One region of the Streptomyces kurssanovii genome, then DNA from elsewhere that is predicted to be linked to it. Evidence: riboswitches for the same ligand, from Rfam matches in the RefSeq annotation. Region 1 holds a riboswitch; the other holds the start of a gene.

Region 1 (3,398 bases):
CGCGAGCAGGGAGGTGGCGGGGCGGGCGCCGATACCGACGACCACGGCGCCGGCCGGAATCCTGCGCCCTCCGGCCAGGACGACGGCTCCCGGCTCGACGGCTTCCACCCGGGCGCCGGTGACCAGTTCGGCCCCGTGCTGCTCGTACCAGGCGGCCATCGGGGCCGCGACCTCGGCGGGCATGGTCCCGGCGAGCGGGCGGCCCGCGGCCTCGACGACGGTGACGCGGCACCCGGCCTCGCGGGCGGCGGTCGCGAACTCGGCGCCGATCCAGCCGGCGCCGACCACGACGATGTCGTGCTGCTCGGTGAGCAGCGGCCGCAGCCGGGCGGCGTCGTCGAGCGTACGCAGCAGATGGACACCGGGAACGCCGACGGTGCCGGGCAGGGTGACCGGCTCGGCGCCGGTCGCGAGGACCAGCACGTCGTACGGGACAGGGCCGGACACGGTGTCGACCTCGTGCGCGCCGGTCCGCACCCGGGTCACCTCGAGGCCCAGGCGCAGTTCCACGCCGAGTGCCTCGAAGTCGATGTCGAAGGCGGAGTCCTCCGCCTTGCCGAGCAGGATCGCTTTGGACAGCGGCGGTCTGTCGTACGGCTGATGCGGCTCCGCGCCGATCAGGGTGACCGTGCCGGTGAATCCCTGCTCGCGAAGGGCTACCGCGGTCTGCACGCCGGCCATGCCGGCGCCGACGATCACCACGCGCCGCCGCGCCGCCGTCCGCTGCCCCTCGTCCGCCCGCGTCTGATGCTGCCGTTCGTCCACCCGCACACCTTACGTACCTGACTGGGGGTCAGCAGGGCGCGGTCAGGAAGCGAGCTCCTCCACGACGCTCGTCCCGCTGCCCTCCTGGGACTCCCACCGCCAGCTCTCCTCCAGCCGCACCCGGCCGTCCGGCAGATCGACGACGGTGGAGAGGCAGTGGCCGGACGAGGTCCCGCCGTTCGTCTTGAGCTGCACGTAGCGGAAGTCCAGCCGGTCACCGGTCCTGGTGCCCACCAGGTGGCCGCGGACCACGTCGCCGCCCTCGTATTCGGCCCAGATCCGGCCCTGCTCCTCGTGGTACGTGAACCGGGTCCGCGTGCCGACCTGGCCCGGGGCCTGGTCGGCGACCGGGGAGAGAACAAGACCGTCGAGCGACTTCGCCACTGCTGCGGCTCCCTTACAACGCGTCGGGGCGTGCGGTTAGGGTGGCCACCGTAAGGCACTCGCGGGAGCCCGGACGTACCGGGCTGAGAGGGAGGCTGGACGGCCTCCGACCGTACGAACCTGATCCGGGTCATGCCGGCGAAGGGAGGGGCTGGACGCCCATGTCTCGTACACCGAGCCCAGACGTCCTCGTCATCGGGGGCGGCATCATCGGCCTGGTCACGGCCTGGCGCACCGCGCAGCGGGGCCTGCGGGTCGCCGTCGCCGACCCGGAACCGGGTGGCGGGGCCGCGCAGGTCGCCGCCGGGATGCTGGCCGCCGTCACCGAACTGCACTACGGCGAGCAGACGCTGCTCGGCCTCAACCTCGAATCCGCGCACCGCTATCCGGCCTTCGTCGCCGAGCTGGAGGAGACGTCCGGCCGGCGGGTGGGCTACCGCTCCTGCGGCACGCTCGCCGTCGCCCTCGACGCCGACGACCGGGCGCATCTGCGTGAACTCCACGCCCTCCAGCACCGGTCGGGGCTCACGTCCGAGTGGCTCACCGGCCGCGAATGCCGCCGTCTCGAGCCGATGCTCGCCCCCGGCGTCCGCGGCGGACTGCGGGTCGACGGCGACCACCAGGTCGACCCCCGCCGGCTGACCGCGGCCCTGATCACCGCCTGCGAGCGGGCCGGGGTCGACTTCCGCCGCGGCTGGGCGGAGCGACTGCTCGTGACGGACGGCCGGGCGACCGGGGCGGTCCTCGCCGACGGCGCCGAGGTGTACGCGGGACAGGTCGTCCTGGCCGGCGGCAGCATGAGCGGACGGCTGGAGGGGGTACCGAAGGACGTGCTCCCGCCCGTACGCCCGGTGAAGGGCCAGGTCCTGCGACTGACCGTGCCACGCCCCTACGCGCCGTTCCTGTCGCGCACGGTGCGCGCCGTGGTCCGCGGCAGCCATGTCTACCTCGTGCCACGCGAGGACGGCGAGCTGGTGGTGGGCGCGACCAGCGAGGAGCTCGGCTGGGACACGACGGTCACCGCGGGCGGGGTGTACGAGCTGCTCCGCGACGCGCACGAACTGGTGCCGGGGATCACCGAACTGCCCCTCGTGGAGACCCGGGCGGGACTGCGCCCCGGCTCCCCCGACAACGCGCCGCTGCTGGGCCTCACCGAGCTGCCCGGACTGCTGCTGGCGACCGGGCACTACCGCAACGGCGTGCTGCTGACGCCGGTCACCGGCGATGTGCTGGCCGACGCGCTGACGACCGGTGAACTGCCCGAGGTGGCACGGCCGTTCTCACCACGCCGCTTCTCGTCCGTCCTTCAGGAGCAGCCCGCATGAACCCTTCCGTCAACGTCGACGACAGCGCCGACGCCGCTGTCGCCTCGCCTGCCGCCGACCCCGCCGCCGCCGGCGCCGGCGACACGATCCGCGTCCTCGTCAACGGCGAGGCCCGGGACATCGCGGCCGGCACCACGCTGGACGTCGTCGTCGCAGCGCTCTCCGCAGCGCCCTCCGGGGTCGCCGCCGCCGTCAACGAGGCGGTCGTCCCGCGCGGCGAATGGGCCGCCACCCCGCTCGGCGACGGGGACCGCGTCGAGATTCTCACCGCAGTGCAGGGAGGCTGAACGGCCATGGCCGACGACCGTTTCACGCTCGGAGGGACCACCTTCGACTCCCGTCTGATCATGGGCACCGGCGGGGCGCCCAGCCTCGACGTGCTCGAGAGGTCGCTCGTCGCGAGCGGCACGGAACTGACGACCGTCGCGATGCGGCGCCTCGACCCGACGGTCCAGGGGTCTGTGCTGTCCGTCCTGGACCGGCTCGGCATCCAGGTCCTGCCGAACACCGCCGGCTGCTTCACCGCCGGCGAGGCGGTGCTCACCGCCCGCCTGGCCCGGGAGGCCCTCGGCACCGACTGGATCAAGCTCGAGGTCGTCGCGGACGAGCGGACGCTGCTGCCGGACGGCGTGGAGCTGCTCGACGCGGCGGAGACGCTCGTCGACGACGGCTTCACCGTGCTGCCGTACACGAACGACGATCCGGTGCTCGCCCGGAAGCTCCAGGACGTGGGCTGCGCGGCGATCATGCCGCTCGGCTCGCCGATCGGCTCCGGGCTCGGGATCCGCAATCCGCACAACTTCCAGCTGATCGTCGAACAGGCGGACGTCCCCGTCGTCCTGGACGCGGGCGCCGGCACCGCGTCGGACGCCGCGCTGGCGATGGAGCTCGGGTGCGCGGCGGTGATGCTGGCGTCGGCGGTGA
Region 2 (3,398 bases), on a different contig from region 1:
GTGAGGGCCCGTCGTCCACCAGGACGGCGGGCCCTCTTCGTCACGTCAGCGAGAGGATCCCGGCCCCGCCACGAAGCGGGCCAGCTCCTCGGCGGCGCCGCGAGGCAGGTCGGAGACCGCCGCCTCGGGCAGTGCCGTGATCACGGTGCGCAGCCGGTCGCCGAGGTCCGGCAGCAGGTCCCAGGCACAGGCCGGGGCCCCGACGGCGGCCAGCAGCAGGTCTCCCTCGTAGAAGTACGCGTCCAGCAGCGGTTCTTCGAGCAGCCGGCGCACCACGAGCGGAAGAACGTACGGCAGGGCCACCTGCTGCGAGACGAGCGTGTGCAGATCCGCCGGCCCGAGCCGGCCCAGCGGAACGCGCCGCAGCCCGTGCACCTTGCGGACCAGCCGGGTCGCGTCCGGGGCGGGGGGCGTCCAGCGGGGCGGATCCAGCTCGTCGAGCGTGCGGTCGAGATGCAGCAGATGGTCCATGGGGTCCATTCTCGACACTTGCCGGCGTCCCTTGCGATCACGCGTGTGACCAACGCCCTCCTTCGTCGTCCCCCGCTGGAATCATCGGCCGCAGGGTCACCGGTCGGGGTCTGCGACACTGGATGAACCATGCCCAAGCCAGGAGAACTCACCTTCGTCGCGCCCCGCGGAGCCAAGAAGCCCCCGCGGCACCTTGCCGACCTCACGCCCGCCGAGCGCAAGGACGCCGTCGCCGCGATCGGCGAGAAGCCGTTCCGCGCCAAGCAGCTGTCCCAGCACTACTTCGCGCGGTACGCGCACGACCCCGCCCAGTGGACCGACATCCCGGCGGCCGCACGGGAGAAGCTCGCCACCGAGCTGCTGCCGGACCTGATGTCCGTCGTGCGGCACATCTCGTGCGACGACGACACCACCCGCAAGACGCTGTGGCGTCTGCACGACGGCACGCTGGTCGAGTCGGTGCTGATGCGTTACCCGGACCGGGTCACCATGTGCATCTCGTCGCAGGCCGGGTGCGGGATGAACTGTCCCTTCTGCGCCACCGGGCAGGCCGGTCTCGACCGGAACCTGTCGACCGCCGAGATCGTGCACCAGATCGTGGACGGCATGCGCGCCCTGCGCGACGGCGAGGTGCCCGGCGGGCCGGCCAGGCTGTCCAACATCGTCTTCATGGGCATGGGCGAGCCGCTCGCCAACTACAAGAGGGTCGTCGGCGCCGTCCGCCGTCTCACCGACCCCGAGCCGGACGGTCTGGGGCTCTCGCAGCGCGGGATCACGGTCTCGACCGTCGGCCTGGTGCCGGCGATGCTCCGGTTCGCGGACGAGGGCTTCAAGTGCCGTCTCGCGGTGTCGCTGCACGCTCCGGACGACGAGCTGCGCGACACCCTGGTCCCGGTCAACACGCGCTGGAAGGTCCGCGAGGTCCTCGACGCCGCCTGGGAGTACGCGGAGAAGTCGGGCCGCCGGATCTCGATCGAGTACGCGCTGATCCGCGACATCAACGACCAGGCCTGGCGCGGTGACCTCCTCGGCCGGCTGCTGAAGGGCAAGAGGGTTCATGTGAACCTGATCCCGCTCAACCCGACGCCCGGTTCGAAGTGGACGGCCTCACGCCCCGAGGACGAGAAGGCGTTCGTGGAGGCCATCGCCGCCCATGGTGTGCCCGTCACCGTCCGGGACACCCGCGGTCAGGAGATCGACGGAGCCTGCGGGCAGCTGGCGGCGCAGGAGCGGTGACCCGCAGGGCCGTCGGCCGTGGCTGATACTGTGCCCTGTGCATTCGCACAAATGAACAACGAAACATTCCGACAGGGGAGCGCACCACAGCGCTGAGAGTGCGGCGAGGCCTTCACGGCCACGGGCCGCAGACCCTCGGACCTGATCCGGGTCATACCGGCGTAGGGAGTCAGCAGCATCATGAACAGCCAGCTTCGGCGTGCCGTCCGCACGGCACTCGTCGGCGCCGTCGGCGTCTGCGTACTCGCGGCGTGCGGCGGGGAGTCCAAGGACAAGGACCCGTCCGGCGGGGCGAGCGGCCCGAAGACCGTGACGCTCGTCAGCCATGATTCCTTCGCGGCGTCCGACGCCGTGCTGAAGGAGTTCACCGCGCGGACCGGGTACACGGTCAAGGTGCTCAAGAGCGGTGACGCGGGTACCGCGCTCAACAAGGAGATCCTCACCAAGGGCTCCCCCCAGGGCGACGTCTTCTTCGGTGTGGACAACACCCTGCTGTCCCGCGCGCTCGACAACGACCTCTTCACGCCCTACGAGGCCAAGGGCCTCGACCAGGTCGCGCAGGATGTCCGGCTCGACGCGGGCAAGCACCGCGTGACGCCCGTCGACACCGGCGACATCTGCGTCAACTACGACAAGAAGTTCTTCGCCGACAAGAAGCTCGCGCCGCCGCGGACCTTCGCCGACCTCGCGAAGCCCGAGTACAAGAACATGCTGGTCGTCGAGAACGCCGCCACCTCCTCGCCCGGCCTCGGTTTCCTCCTCGGCAGCATCGGCGAGTACGGCGAGTCGGGCTGGCAGGGCTACTGGAAGAAGCTCAAGGACAACGGGGTCAAGGTCGTTGACGGCTGGGAGCAGGCGTACAACGAGGAGTTCTCCGGCTCCGCCGGCGGCAAGAAGGCCAAGGCCGACCGCCCGCTCGTCGTCTCGTACGCCTCCAGCCCGCCGGTCGAGGTCCTGTACTCCGACCCGCAGCCGGCGGAGGCGCCCACCGGCGTCGCCACCGGCACCTGCTTCCGGCAGATCGAGTTCGCGGGCCTGCTGACGGGCGCGAAGAACGAGGCGGGCGGCAAGGCGCTCCTGGACTTCATGATCAGCAAGAAGTTCCAGGAGGACATGCCGCTCAACATGTTCGTCAACCCGGTGGTCAAGGACGCGAAGCTGCCCGAGCTGTTCACCGAGCACGGCGCGGTGGTCGAGAAGCCTGAGACCGTCGCCGCGGACACCATCGCGAAGAACCGTGAGCAGTGGGTCCGGTCGTGGTCCTCGCTCGTCGTGAAGTAGGCAGGTCCCTGCGCGGGAACGCGGCCCGGCTCGGCCTGATGGCCGGTCCGGTCGCGTTCTTCGCGCTCTTCTTCGCCTACCCCGTCGCGGCGATCGTCGGACGTGGCCTCCACGCCGAGGGCGCCTGGCAGTTCGGCCGGTTCGGCGAGGTGCTCGGCCGGCCGGACATCCGTGAGGTGCTGTGGTTCACCACTTGGCAGGCGCTCGCGTCCACGGCACTGACCCTGCTGATCGCGCTGCCCGGCGCGTACGTGTTCGCCCGGCTCGACTTTCCCGGGAAGCGGCTGCTGCGCGCGGTGGTCACCGTGCCGTTCGTGCTGCCGACCGTCGTCGTCGGTACGGCGTTCCTCGCGCTGCTGGGGCGCGGCGGACTCCTCGACGAGCTGTGGGGGATCCGGCTGGACACCACG

The links. Region 1 has a riboswitch for thiamine pyrophosphate ahead of thiO (glycine oxidase ThiO). Riboswitches for the same ligand answer to the same signal wherever they lie in the genome.
Region 2: it holds a riboswitch for thiamine pyrophosphate, as region 1 does, so the genes downstream of both, AB0K36_RS23430 (thiamine ABC transporter substrate-binding protein) here and thiO (glycine oxidase ThiO) in region 1, are expected to answer to the same signal.

What each region holds. Positions count from the first base shown of each region.
Region 1 is NZ_JBFAQK010000067.1:317-3,714, reverse strand. Features, by position in the region: gene AB0K36_RS30255 (NAD(P)/FAD-dependent oxidoreductase) at 1-765, opposite strand, end outside; gene AB0K36_RS30250 (avidin-fold protein) at 808-1,149, opposite strand; TPP riboswitch at 1,201-1,313, shown strand; gene thiO (glycine oxidase ThiO) at 1,311-2,474, shown strand; gene thiS (sulfur carrier protein ThiS) at 2,471-2,761, shown strand; gene AB0K36_RS30235 (thiazole synthase) at 2,768-3,398, shown strand, end outside.
Region 2 is NZ_JBFAQK010000037.1:18,972-22,369, forward strand. Features, by position in the region: gene AB0K36_RS23420 (contact-dependent growth inhibition system immunity protein) at 46-471, opposite strand; gene rlmN (dual-specificity RNA methyltransferase RlmN) at 601-1,707, shown strand; TPP riboswitch at 1,771-1,892, shown strand; gene AB0K36_RS23430 (thiamine ABC transporter substrate-binding protein) at 1,888-2,988, shown strand; gene AB0K36_RS23435 (ABC transporter permease) at 3,027-3,398, shown strand, end outside.